2 regions of the Candidatus Merdisoma sp. JLR.KK011 genome follow, and region 1 is predicted to be linked to the other one. Evidence: a T-box and tRNA genes for the amino acid it is inferred to sense, from the RefSeq annotation. Region 1 holds a T-box; the other holds one or more tRNA genes.
What was found. The T-box of region 1 lies ahead of metG (methionine--tRNA ligase). A T-box ahead of a tRNA ligase gene usually reads a tRNA of that ligase, here a tRNA-Met.
Positions count from the first base shown of each region.

Region 2: it encodes a tRNA-Met, which carries the amino acid that the T-box ahead of metG (methionine--tRNA ligase) is inferred to sense. The anticodon was not compared.

Region 1 is NZ_JAYWSZ010000004.1:1,119,898-1,126,757, forward strand. Features, by position in the region: tRNA gene VV089_RS19245 (tRNA-Ala) at 1-27, opposite strand, end outside; gene VV089_RS19250 (DUF885 domain-containing protein) at 53-1,846, opposite strand; gene VV089_RS19255 (PD-(D/E)XK nuclease domain-containing protein) at 2,123-2,380, shown strand; T-box leader at 2,429-2,674, shown strand; gene metG (methionine--tRNA ligase) at 2,824-4,776, shown strand; gene VV089_RS19265 (YaaL family protein) at 4,875-5,108, opposite strand; gene VV089_RS19270 (pro-sigmaK processing inhibitor BofA family protein) at 5,246-5,437, shown strand; gene VV089_RS19275 (hypothetical protein) at 5,597-5,725, shown strand; gene VV089_RS19280 (hypothetical protein) at 5,722-6,687, shown strand; gene VV089_RS19285 (CpaF family protein) at 6,705-6,860, shown strand, end outside.
Region 2 is NZ_JAYWSZ010000003.1:272,497-279,356, forward strand. Features, by position in the region: gene VV089_RS02300 (M56 family metallopeptidase) at 1-1,697, opposite strand, end outside; gene VV089_RS02305 (BlaI/MecI/CopY family transcriptional regulator) at 1,690-2,064, opposite strand; partial or broken gene VV089_RS02310 (transposase) at 2,340-2,666, opposite strand; tRNA gene VV089_RS02315 (tRNA-Met) at 2,792-2,865, opposite strand; tRNA gene VV089_RS02320 (tRNA-Val) at 2,870-2,942, opposite strand; gene pyrE (orotate phosphoribosyltransferase) at 3,215-3,892, shown strand; gene VV089_RS02330 (hypothetical protein) at 4,036-4,188, shown strand; gene VV089_RS02335 (VanZ family protein) at 4,204-4,683, shown strand; gene VV089_RS02340 (DUF6142 family protein) at 4,664-4,975, shown strand; gene VV089_RS02345 (aminopeptidase) at 5,161-6,860, shown strand, end outside.

The DNA.
Region 1 (6,860 bases):
GCGCTCTCCCAACTGAGCCACGAGCCCTTTTTCTATCGTGTTTCTGTAACTTCTATTTTACTACTTTATCAAAGAAAATCAAGCTCTTTTTTGCATCTTTTGACAACAGCCGTTCCTCCATATAATCTTCAATCACCGGAAAGGGCGCAGGCCCCATAGACAGGAAGAAGGTATGAAAGTCCTTCAGCACAAAATGATCCGAGAGAGCACTCTTTGCCTGCTCCCTCAATTTGAGAATTTCAGCAGCTCCTAAGTAGTACTTCAGATAATTTCCCGGATCTTGAATAACAGCCTGGTAAATCTGATATACCGTATCCGGATTGGTCACGCCGTAACCGGCAAAAAAAGCCTCCGTATCCTCAAGAGACCATCCCTCATAATGAATCCCCACATCTGCCCGGGCGTGAAGCCCCAAAGAAACAGCGCCGTTGGCGGCCAAAAGCTCCGCCGTTTCCGGATCTGCAATGGCATAAGCGTAGGAAAGCCATTCCACATAAGTAGCCCATCCCTCTGTATAGCCTCCGAAGTTAAAAAGATTCCGTACCGGATCAAAGCCGCAGGAATATTCGTAAAGAGTCTGGTAGAGATGCCCGGGCCATCCCTCATGGGCCAGGGTGGTAAAAAGGGATAGGCTGTCATAATTACCAGCAGGATTGATGTAGATCACATGCTCATTCATCCGATCCATAGGCGGCGTCAGATAGAAAGCCGGACTTAGATACTTTTCCGAAGAGGCATCCACATATTTAATCTGGCAGGAAACAGACGGGACAGAAGGAAAATCATCCTGAATCTGCTGTTTCAGATTTTCTAAAATAAGCCTGGGTTCCAAAAGCCCTGTCTGCCGGGATACGGACGTCAGAATCTCCGGGTTTTGGCTGACAAGGTAAGCCACAGCTTCCAGATCTGTATCAAGCTGTTCTTCTATAAGCAGAAGGATTTCCTCCATATTCCGCCCGGTTCCCGTGACGGCGGCAGTCAGCGCCTCATAATATCCGGCTCCTTTCTTGTAATAACAAAGTCCATAGGGATTTTTGCCGGCTCCCTTTAAGTCAGTCAGTCCCTGTATCAAAAGCTCATAAGCCGGGACCACATGGCCGAAAAACAATGCCCGGTTGGAATCGAGATATTTTTCCGCTTGTTCCCTGGAAAGAAAGTCCGCAGAAGCTATCCGTTCCTCAAAGGTAGAAAGCAGAAAATGCTCCCCGAGATTGGAAAGAAAAGCCTCACACTGAGCAATGACGGTGTCTGCTGTCTCGTCCGACATAAAAAGTCCGGCATCCGCCTTTTCGCGTTCATAGTTCATCAGGCTTTCGTAATAAGCATCTATGGTAGAAAGGAGTGAAAAATAATTTTCGATATCCTGTTCAGACCGGAAGGCATACTCGGCCAAGAGAATGGGAAGCTGCGCCTGGGTGCCCAGTGTCGGGCTGAAAACCTCTTGATAGTAGGGAAAGTCCAGAAGAGCTGCCTGCTTTTCAAGCTGATAGGACAAAATGTCATAAGTGAGCCGGTTAGAATCAGAAAGCTCCTCCCTGGAAAATGCAGAGAGGGCCTGTCTGGTATTTTCCAGATTGGCCGCTTCTGCATCAGAAGCATCTTTGGAATAGAGACGGAAGGCAGAAGGAACATCCGCAACTCCAAAGGTCTCTGGGTCTGAGAATGTATAGTGAAGCGTCAGAGGATCAGAGGAAACTTCATTCAGAAAGAGCGTATGTGTAAAGCGTTCGAAAGCCTCGTCTGTAGTTTCAAGGGAATTTTGTGGAAGCCTGGAAAGGAGTAAAAGGCCGCAGTACAGAAAAAGAAGCAGGAGCATGCCTGCGGTTAAAAGTTTTTTTCGTCTCATATTTTCACCAGAAGTAATTTTGGTGTATTCTATGTAATAACCCGGGAAGAAATGCTATGTATTATTCCGGTTTTGACATTGTATTTGGAGGGCGTTTCCTGTATCTAATAAGAAAGACAGAACTTAACAATCTTATGAGAGAGAAAAACAATATTTGGGAAAAAGCTTGGGAAAGTCCGGCGTAGTATGGAACTGGAATAAGATGGTAAAGTCGCAAAGGCGCACGAGAGGAACTTTCATGAGTGCCTTTTCGAATGAAAGTTTCTCTCATTACCGGTGTGTCGAAGCGGCCTTGGCCGATACGATATAATGCTGGAACCAAGAGAACTGAAAAAAGAGGATGGAATCATCATTGAATTTAAGGTTCAGGATACGGAGGAGGAGCCGGAGCTTGTGGATACGGTCAGAGCTGCGCTGCGGCAGATAGAAGAGAAGCGCTATGAATCCATATTGACAGAAAAAGGCATTCCAGGGAACAAAATACGAAAATACGGATTCGCCTTCCGTGGGAAAACCGTATTGATCGGAAGGTAGAACCTTGACAAACAATTCCTTATATGCTAGGATCTCCCTAGAAAATAGGAAAACGCAGTGAAGAAAAGAGTAGGCTTGATGGATTTTCTACAGAGAATTCCCGGCGGCTGAGAGGGATGGAAGGAAGCTGGCCGAAGATGGTTTCAGAGCGGCACGGATGAACGCATGGAAGCGATAAGCCGTGACAGGACTCCGCCTGTTATAGCGGAAGAGTATGAAGGTACTCGCAGAGGTCTGCTTTCGCGAGAGGCAGACGAACGGAAGTGGTAACACGGGAATACGCCCGTCTTCTTTGTTAATAAGGAAGGCGGGTTTTTTTATGCACAGCCCCGTGCAGAGGGACCCGTAAAAAATGAGAAGCGATTAACCTATGTGTCTGAGCAGCGGGCAGGAGAAGAGAAGCCGTCGGTGCTCAAGTTCAGCAGAAAGAGAGGAATTTAGAAATGGAAAAGCAAAAATACTACATTACCACCGCCATTGCCTACACCTCCGGCAAGCCTCACATCGGCAACACCTACGAGATTGTACTGGCGGACGCTATTGCCCGGTTTAAGAGAATGCAGGGCTATGACGTATTCTTCCAGACCGGCACGGATGAGCACGGCCAGAAGATCGAGGAGAAGGCGAAGGAGGCAGGCGTAACGCCCAAGGAATTTGTGGACAATGTGGCCGGAGAGATCCGCCGCATCTGGGATCTGATGAACACCTCTTATGACAAATTCATCCGCACGACCGACGCAGACCACGAAGCCCAGGTGCAGAAGATTTTCAAAAAGCTCTACGATCAGGGCGATATTTACAAGGGTTATTATGAGGGAATGTACTGTACTCCCTGCGAATCCTTTTTCACTGAATCCCAGTTGGTGGACGGCAAATGTCCCGACTGCGGCAGAGAGGTAAAGCCGGCCAGGGAGGAAGCTTATTTCTTTAAAATGAGCAAATATGCGGATCGTCTGATTGAGCACATCAACAGCCATCCGGAATTTATCCAGCCCGTTTCCCGGAAAAACGAGATGATGAATAACTTCCTGCTTCCGGGCCTCCAGGATCTCTGTGTGTCCAGAACGTCCTTTAGCTGGGGCATTCCCGTAAGCTTTGATCCAAAGCACGTAACCTATGTATGGCTGGATGCATTGACCAACTACATTACCGGAATCGGTTATAACTGTGACGGAGAATCCACAGAGCAGTTTAAAAAGGACTGGCCGGCGGATCTGCACCTGATTGGAAAGGATATCATACGCTTTCATACCATTTACTGGCCTATTTTCCTTATGGCTCTTGATTTGCCGCTGCCTAAGCAGGTATTCGGCCATCCCTGGCTCCTGCAGGGCGATGGAAAGATGAGCAAGTCTAAGGGAAATGTGCTCTATGCGGATGAGCTGGTAGAGATGTTCGGTGTAGATGCTGTGCGGTACTTTGTGCTTCACGAGATGCCTTTTGACAACGACGGCGTTATTACCTGGGAGCTGATGGTGGAGCGCATGAACTCTGAGCTTGCCAACACCCTGGGGAATCTGGTGAACCGTACTGTTTCCATGTCCAACAAATACTTTGGCGGCGTGGTGAGCAATCCTGGCTTTATGGAGCCTTTGGATCGGGAGCTTCGGGAGACGGCTGTGAGCACGGCTCAGAAGGCGGCGGATAAGATGGAGGAGCTCCGTGTGGCAGATGCCATGACAGAGATCTTTGCCCTCTTCAAGCGCTGCAACAAATACATTGATGAGACCATGCCCTGGGTTCTGGCGAAGGACGAGAGCAAGAAAGACCGTCTGGCCACAGTGCTTTACAACCTGGTAGAGGGAATCAGCATCGGCGCCTCTCTTCTGGAGCCCTTTATGCCTGAGACCTCCGCGAAGATTCTGGAGCAGCTTGGTGCAAAGAAACGTTCCATTGAAGTGATGAATATGTTCGGGCTCTACCAGTCCGGCCAGAAAGTGACGGAGAAGCCAGAGATTCTCTTTGCAAGGCTGGATGTAAATGAGGTGCTTGCAAAAGTAGAGGAAAAGAAAGCACAGGAGGCACAGCCGGAAAAACCAAAGGAGCCGGTGATCGATCTGGAGCCGAAAGAGGAGATTACCTTTGACGACTTCGGGAGGCTGCAGTTCCAGGTAGGAGAGATCATTGCCTGCGAGGCAGTTAAGAAGTCCAAGAAGCTGCTCTGTTCCCAGGTACGCATCGGAAGCCAGGTGAAGCAGATTGTGTCCGGCATCAAGGCCCATTATACACCGGAAGAGATGGTGGGCAAGAAGGTGATGGTTCTGGTGAACTTGAAGCCGGCAACCCTGGCCGGAGTGAAGTCAGAGGGAATGCTGCTCTGCGCAGAGGACGCAGACGGGAATCTGGCTTTGGTAGTGCCGGAGAAAGCGATGCCTGCAGGGGCGGAGATTTGCTGAGATATTCAGTGAAGATAAAAATTAGTTATAAAAAACAGGGCCGAAGGATTTCGAAAATCCCAGGTCCTGTTTTTGGCTTTCAGGTTTTGTAATGCAGGTCAGAAAAACGTCTGCAAATCCATCTGTTTCGCCTGCTCCAAAAGAAACTTATATCGTTTCTGCACAGAATAGATTTCATAAGTATAACAGTCGATGAGATCGGGGTCCACCACTGTCTCGAAGTTGGCATAAGCGGTTTCCAATGCATTTTTGGTAGAATGTAGATCCTCCAGAAGCTGCCGTCTGGTAAAGGAATCCTCCGGCGGCGCCGGTTCCTTTCGTAAAAACCCCATACTGCAATCCCCCACTTTCCGTAATAAGTATTTGTGTTGTACTAAAAGTATAGGCAAAAAAACTGGCATTTATACTAAAAAATAGAATATATTGGATCGAATATCCATATAATGGTAAAAAAGCCAGGGACAACGCCATGAAAGCATTAAATTTTCTCATCCGCATGGTATTTGGCGCAATTGGAATCCAGATTATCAATGCAATTCTCATTTCTCAAAATATCGGCGTGTTTGTGGGATTAAATATTTTAACCCTTTTGACAGTCGGAAGCCTTGGTATCAGCGGACTTGGGCTGCTTTACGGAATTTCTGCCTTTGGAATTTTGTGAAAATTTTACAATTTACAAAATAAGGAACCGGCACTATAATCTAACTCAAGATCGATTAATCTTTCCTGGCTGATGCCAAAGACGGCACAGCCAACATCTCAGGTTTGAATCAAACCAATATTTCCGGATTTACGTAAATGTGTAGAAGGAGGTGGCAGTTTGGTATCCATGCTGCAGTTTATGCGGAAGAATCAAGGCTATTGTCTTTTGACCCTGGCCTTTCTGGAATTACAGATGCTCGTCTGCCTGGTGGCAGGGGCGCTGCTCCTTAAGGGAGGGCTCGGGTGAAGAGAAAACAGATCGCGGTCTGCGATGAAGAGCGGGACTACACGCTGCGGTTTGCAGAGTATGCCGGGCGGCATGGGAACCCCTTGTTTGTCGTCCATGGCTTTACCGGCTTGGAGGAGTTTCTGGAAGATACGAAAGAACATCCGGCAGACATCGTACTGCTTTCAAAAAAATATACGAAAGATCTGAAAAAAGAAGAATACCCGGGACAGATTATCTGTCTTTCGGAGGAGGAATACCAGGAGGAGGAACCGGAATACCCGGTAATCTACAAGTACCAGTCGTGTCTGCGGATTTTAAAAAAGGCTTATGACATTTATGCGGAGCGGACTCCGGCAAGCCTTGGGACAGCCCTGCGCCTGGGGAAAATGAAGCGCATCGGTATCTTTTCTCCCTTGGGCCGTATAGGTAAGACAAGCTTTGCCCTGGCTCTGGGAAAGGAGCTGGCAAAGCAGAGGCGAACCCTCTATCTGAATGTGGAGGAATTCTCCGGTTTTGAGTCTCTTTATCCCAGTGGCGGGCAGACCTTGTCAGAGCTTGTCTACTTTATGAAGCAGGGAAAAAAGGCATTTGCCTGCAAGCTGGAAAGCATTACCGGGAAAATCGGCAGCTTAAGCTACATTCCCCCGGTTAAGTCGCCTCTGGAGCTGCGTGATATTAAAAAAGAGGACTGGGAGGAGCTTCTCACCGCACTGGAAAAGGAGAGCAGATATGAATTTGTCATTCTGGATCTGAGCTTCGGGGCAGAGGGCGTCTTTGAGCTTCTGGAGGCCTGCGACACCATCTATATGCCTGTTGCATCGGATGAAACTGCCAGGGCCAAGCTCTGGCAGTACCGGGAAGCCATAAAGCTTCTGGAATTGGAAGAAATACTGGAAAAAACAAAAGAGATTGCCTTCCCCTCCATAGAACAATTGGAAGGATATGCGAAAACAGAAGGAAAGAGGTGGAGTAAAAACTGAAACGGAATTGGGAAAATATGAGGAGAAAGCTGCAGGAACAGGTGCAGCGGCAGATGGATCTGTCAAGAGAGCTGACAGATGAGGAAGTGGAAGAGCTGATTATGCAGGAGATTCTGCAGTTCAGCAGCAGGGATTATCTCCTGCTGGAGGAGAAGCTGCGGATACAAAAGGAG
Region 2 (6,860 bases), on a different contig from region 1:
GACTTGTAATTACTCGTGGGTCTATCACCAGCGTAAATAGTAAGTTCATCATTTTTAATCTCTGTACTGGCGTAATAGTTGGATTTATCTTCTGTCAAATATTCTTTTAAAATAATTTTGTTTGTTGTACTCGGCAAGATATAAATATTATCTGTTTCATAATATATTTCAACCGCTAAAATTGACGAGCTATCCCATTCCTTTGTATTGATTACAGGTATTTCTTCTATATCCCCGGTAGACCGTTCTAATATTTCCGCTATTTCTTCTTCGGTCATATAAGAAACACCAGTAATTTCTCCCTCTGTATTCCGGATAACTTTGATGCTCACCGTTCCTTTTGAATTTATGTCAAGCATATAAAACGAACTATCGGGGCGCTGATCCTTAATAATATTTACTAATTCATTTTGGTAGTAATAAGATTTCCCACTTTTTTCAATGCCAAAGGCTGCATACGATTCAATAAGTGCTTTATCATCCCAATCCCAATCTTCATCATCCCAGTCAAAATCCCAATCCTTATCATCCCAATCTTCATCATCCAAATACCAGCCGGAATCTAAATTTTCGTCATAAATATATGTGTCCGTTTTACGGCTATTCTTCTCCGATATGGTCGGTTTGTCTGCTTCAACCGGGTCTGAATGGTTTGCTGCGGCAACAGGATAAACACCAACAAAAGCTGCTCCAAAGATAATGCACAATGTCAATATACCCATTAAAAAATGAATTATCTTGCTTTTTTCTTTAAAATTCATAATAACACCCAACCTTTCTTTTAATTGTTTTGCGTTCTCGGTCAAAGTAACGGAAGCTAAAGGATTTTTATAAAGATTATTCGACTTCAAAAAGCAAATCAATGTATCTCCATATTCACGCCTTGCCTTATCGTCAAGTATGGATATAACCGCTTCATCACATGACAATTCACACGTTTTATTTACCTCTTTTTCAAGTAAATAAACAAAAGGATTGAACCAATGGATACAAACCACAATCTGTACCAGCCATTTATAAAACATATCCCGTTGTTTATAATGTCGTAATTCGTGCATAAAAATGTAAAACAATTCTTTATCTTCCAATTCTCCAACAGGCAAAACAATACTTGGACGGAAGAAACCAATCATAATAGGTGATGTAATCATTGCATTATGATGTAATTCTACTCTCGTTTTGATATTCAGTTTTTCCTCACAATCAGATAGCAAATTTAAGGTCTTAATATCCGGCACTTCTGTATTACCAGCCTTGATGTATTGGATAAATCCTTGATAAATCGTTACCTTACGCACAAAAAGAACCAGTGCCAATGCTAACCATACAAAAAATATATAAAAATATACATTAGGCGACTTCTGTGTAGTAGTGTCGTTCACAACTACGTTTTCACTTGATGGTATCTGCAACTGTTCCGCTACATCGTCATTTGTATCTACTGCCGCAGATATATTCGGGCGAACAGGACTATCATTTGTTATAACCGTTGTGTTAAGCAATTCAAACAGGTTTCTAACATTCATAGTATCAGGAGTAAAAGGAATCACGAAGCGCAATACAACAATTACCCAAATATAATACTGCCAGCGTCTGCTAAATGTGTTTTTATATATCTGTTTCAATCCCAAAATGAGAAGTAATAGCAGTGTGCCGGAAACAGACAGCGACAATAATATTTTCATAAATTCATTCATTTTCTTTTCTCCAAAAGATTTCTATTTCTTTCAACTCGTCTGCTGAAAGAATATCCTGCCGCAACAAGGTTGACACTAAATTTTTCACATTCCCGCCGTAGACTTTATCAAGAAAGCTGTGGGTCTGCATGGTCTGGTATTCTGCTTCTGTTACCATAGCTACATACTCATTCTTTCTGCCGATTTTTTTGACTTTCAAAAACTTTTTTTCTCCTAATCGGGAAAGCAACGTGAGTACAGTATTATTCTTCCATTCATTCTTGTCTTTTTCCAATTCCTCCATGATGAGGGAGTATAAAGCTGCCCCTCCATTCTTCCAAATAATTTTCATTAGTACCAGTTCGGATTCAGAAATTTGCTGTGTCATTTTGTCCTCCTTTTATCTTAACATTTTGTGGGTATATAAACATCTTAACGCTTTGTAGGTGATAATGCAATACCCTAAAGGAAATTTAAGAATTTATAAAAAGATATGAAAGATAGGGGGATTCCGTAGCAGTCGGCACTGTGGTAAAATCCAAAAGTTTAGATTTTCCCACGGTGCTTGTCTTTTGGTCTTTAGCTTCTTTGGTTCGGAATAGTGTGGTACTGGCAGTCTATCTCTTGTTTTCGGTTACTTGCTTCTTTACCGTACATGAGCATTGTGAGAAGGCTGGGGTCAATCATTTTTGCTTCCGGTTCCAGGTCTAGAAAAAATTTATATGCCATATCTGTCTGGGCGCTACTGATCAGAGTTTCATCAGACAGGTCGTAGAGCTTTTTCAAGAACAATAGTTTGAACATCATCTCTGGTTCTTTTGCCGGGCGTCCGAAATTTTCACAATACTGTTTCCGCAGCATAGGATTTACAAAACTGAAATCGATGTTCTCTTTTATCTTCCGCAAAAGATGATTTGCAGGAATGATCGCATTGTAAATCCCCTGATAAGGTGATAATGGTAATTTCAACTGTGAATGATCTTTCAGCATTTCGGAGTCCTCCTTCCCTATACTTCTATTATAATACCAACACTGAAAAAAGCCCAATTCTTTTTCAAAGAATCAGACTTTTTCAGTGCCCTCGTAAATACAGTACTTTCAAGGCTTTTGGCTAGTAGCGAGGAAGGGACTTGAACCCCCGACACTGCGGGTATGAACCGCATGCTCTAGCCAGCTGAGCTACCTCGCCATAATGGGACCTATAGGGCTCGAACCTATGACCCTCTGCTTGTAAGGCAGATGCTCTCCCAGCTGAGCTAAGATCCCATTCGTACAGGCCGTCATGTTTGACCTGCTTTGCTATTATACTATTATATGACAATAAAAGTCAAGAGTTTTTTTAAAGTTTTTTTATCTACATTCATTTGGCAAAATTCATTGAACATTTGCCTGTTTTATGGTAGTATAAGGAAGCTATCTGGAAACAAAAATGCAGATAAGAACAGAGCGTCCGGCTTCTTTGTACAGGGCTTAGAAATACGCCGTTACTGGATGCCGCAAAACATACAGAACTTAATATAGGAGGTGTCTGGAAGAAGATGGAGAGCTACAAGCAGGAATTTATTGAATTTATGATAGACTGCCAGGTGCTGAAATTTGGCGATTTTGTGACAAAGAGCGGAAGGAACACGCCCTTTTTTGTAAATACGGGCTTTTACCGCACAGGCTCCCAGCTGCGCAGGCTGGGCCAGTATTACGCAAAAGCTGTGAAGGAAGCCTTCGGCCTTGACTTTGATGTGCTGTTCGGGCCGGCATATAAGGGAATCCCTCTGACGGTCGCTGCGTCCATGGCCATCAGCGAGCTGTATGAGACAGATATCCGTTACTGCTCCAACCGCAAGGAGGTAAAGGATCACGGCGACAAAGGAATTCTTCTGGGAAGCCCCATTAAGGACGGAGACCGGGTTGTGATTATTGAGGACGTCACCACAGCCGGAACCTCCATAGAAGAGACGCTGCCCATTATCCGCGCCCAGGGAGAGGTAACCCCTGTGGGACTGGTGGTGTCCGTAGACCGCATGGAGCGAGGCCAGGGAGAAAAGAGCGCCCTGCAGGAGATCCAGGAAAAATACGGGCTCAAAACAACAGCGATCGTCACCATGGCAGAGGTAGTAGAGCATCTCTATAACCGGCCTTATAAAGGAAAGGTTATCATTGACGATACATTAAAAGAGGCAATTGATGCATACTACTTAAAGTATGGGGTAAATAAATGATATAGGGATATTACGGAACTGGAAACAGTAATATCCCTCAAAGTGCACAAATCGATTTACAGACGCATGTTTTTGCGGCTGGAAATTGATTTCATATCCGTGTACTTGGAGGGATATTACGGAACTGGAATAGGAGGGCTCACATGAACGAAAAAGCATATAAAACCATGACAGGCGCAGGCGCATGCAGTCTGGTAATTGGAATCATTCTTCTGGTCACAGGCCTTACAACGGGAATCCTGGCGATTGTGAACGGCGGCAGGCTTCTGAAAGCAAAATCAGATCTGATATTTTAGAGCAGGACAGAGTGAATGAAAAAAGAATCAATTAGGAAGCTTCGGTTAGGCGGACGGCTGCTGCTGGGAATTTATCTTGCGTGTCTGATCTACTTTATGTTTTTTTCAGAGAGCTATGGACGGACGGCAGTTAATCGGGACTACCATTATAATCTGGTGCTGTTTCGGGAGATACGGCGGTTTGTTCAGTATCGTCATGTTTTGGGAACCACAGCAGTTCTTATTAACGTGGCCGGAAATGTGGCGGTTTTTATTCCCCTGGGCTTTGCTCTGCCCGTTTTATTCGAGCGCATTCACAGCTTTGGCCAGGTATTGATTTTATCTTTTGCCATCAGTCTTTTGGCGGAAACAATGCAGCTTGTTCTCCGGGTGGGCTGCTTTGATGTGGATGATCTGTTTTTGAATACCGTGGGCGGCTGCATCGGATATCTGGGATACCGGATTCTGCGCCGTTATTTCTGGAAAAGGGGAAGCTATGGCGAAGAGAAGCTATAAATTTACAGATAAAAAGCACACAAAGCAGGGAATTATCTCTTGTATTCTGGGAGCTGCATCGCTGGTCCTTCTTGTGTCCGGGCTTGTTACAGCTTATGGCATGGCAGGCGGAGCAGGCTCTTTGGCGGCGCTTATGGGCTTTTTGTCCATGGCGTTTTCCATTATAGGTTTTGTGCTGGGAGCCAGGGGATTTCAGGAGGAGGATGTCTATTATCTGTTTTCAAAAATCGGGATAGGAATGAATGGAATTCTGTTTGTTCTATGGGTGCTGATTTTTGTTGCAGGCATGTAGCGACTGTTCCCGGCCGGAAAATCATACCCTGCGGGTACCCCGTTAATGCATGCCCCTGCGGGGCGGATGGACTTCGTCCATTAAGGTATACCCTGCGGGTACCCCATTAATGCATGCCCCTGTGGGGCGGATGGACTTCGTCCATTAAGGTATAGTCAGAACAGGAAATCAGATGGAGGGCAAGGATGGAAAAAGAACTGTGGAAGCAGGAAAAGGAAGAGATTCTGGAACGGTATGAGCTGAGTATGGAGCGGATACGGACGATGCACAAAGAAGCGTCTGTGGCTGCTCCCTTTTACGATTATTTTCAGAAAATGGCATCGTTTATTGAAAAGATGGATGAGCTCGCCCAGGCGGCAGGCAGGGAGGGATTTGCCGATATTCCTTTGGAGGAGCTTCAGAGACAGAACAGGGAGCTCTATGAGGATGTGGCCCAGGAAGCCTACCAGGAGAGCTATGCCTGCCCGGAAACGGCAGTGGAAAGGCTGGGAGAAGGCTATGGCCAGTTTTTAAGCTTCCTTTATACGGAGCTTCGTGGAATGATTGTCTGGGCTTATGAACAGCGGTTTACAGATCTGACGGTTGCGGCGGAACTCTTTATCGAGATATACAATGCTTTTGAGGGGGGAATGCCAAAGCTTCAGAGCCTTAAGGAGATCCTTTACTGGCATATCAGCGACTACTGCGACGTGTGGATTCCGAACCGCATCCGGGAACAGCTTGACCCCAGGCTTTCCTTTGCAAAGGACATTATCTGCCAGGCAGATTTGAACGATGTGCGTTACCTGTATCGTTTCGGGGAATATATTACGGAAAATGAACTGGAAATAAGCCGGTTTCTGGCGAAGCTGCCCCAGGAGGAGATTGAGGCTATGGCTTCAACCTTTACCGAAGGATACCGGAAGGGCTTTGAGAATGCCGGCATTGATTTGAGCCGGAAGAGAACCGTAAATATCCGTTACTGCCTGGGCTTTGAGCGGATTGTCCGGGAGGCTGTAGGGCAGTTTGAGAAAATGGGCCTTAAGAGCATTATTTACAGGGAGGCCAGACACAGCATCAACCGCAGGCCCCAGGGAAATCCGGGCTATCAGAGCACGGCGTTTTCCAAACAGTACTTGTATGATCATAAGGAGGATGCGGCCCTTTACCTGGACAGTAAGCTGGTGGAACGCAGGCTGTCTGTGCTGAGGGCGGCTTATGAGGAGTGCCGGGAGCTGGCGGCCGTTCATGCAGGGCCGGCGGTGATGGAGATTTTCGGAGAGCAGCCTTTTCTGCCGAAGAATTGTCCTGCTGCGCTGCGGCTCAGTGAAAAGCAGCGGGAACTGAATGTCCGCTACAACAGCGGAGCCGGGCAGCTTGCCAATCAGTATATTCCCGGGGATGAGCGCAGCTTCACGATTATCGCATATCCCATTCCGGAGATTGGCCCGCAGTTTCCGGAGATATTTGCAGAGACGGTAAAGATTAATACCTTAGATTATCATTTGTATGAGGAGCTTCAGCAGAAGCTGATTGATGCCCTGGATGAGGGAGAGGGCGTGTATATACAGGGTACAGGCTGCAACCGGACAGCTCTCACTGTGGGGCTTTGGGAGCTTGAGGATCCAAAGAAGGAGACACTGTTTGAAAATTGTGTGGCGGATGTGAATATACCGGTGGGGGAGGTGTTTACCTCGCCCCGGCTTAAGGGCACCAGCGGAATCCTCCATGTGAGCGAGGTTTATTTAAATGAACTGAAATATCTCGATCTGGAAATAAGGCTTGAAAATGGAATGGTAACGGGCTGCACCTGTAAGAACTTTTCTTCCGAGGAGGAAAATGAGAGCTATATCCGCACCAATGTGCTGTTTAACCATGAAACCCTTCCTCTGGGGGAATTTGCAAT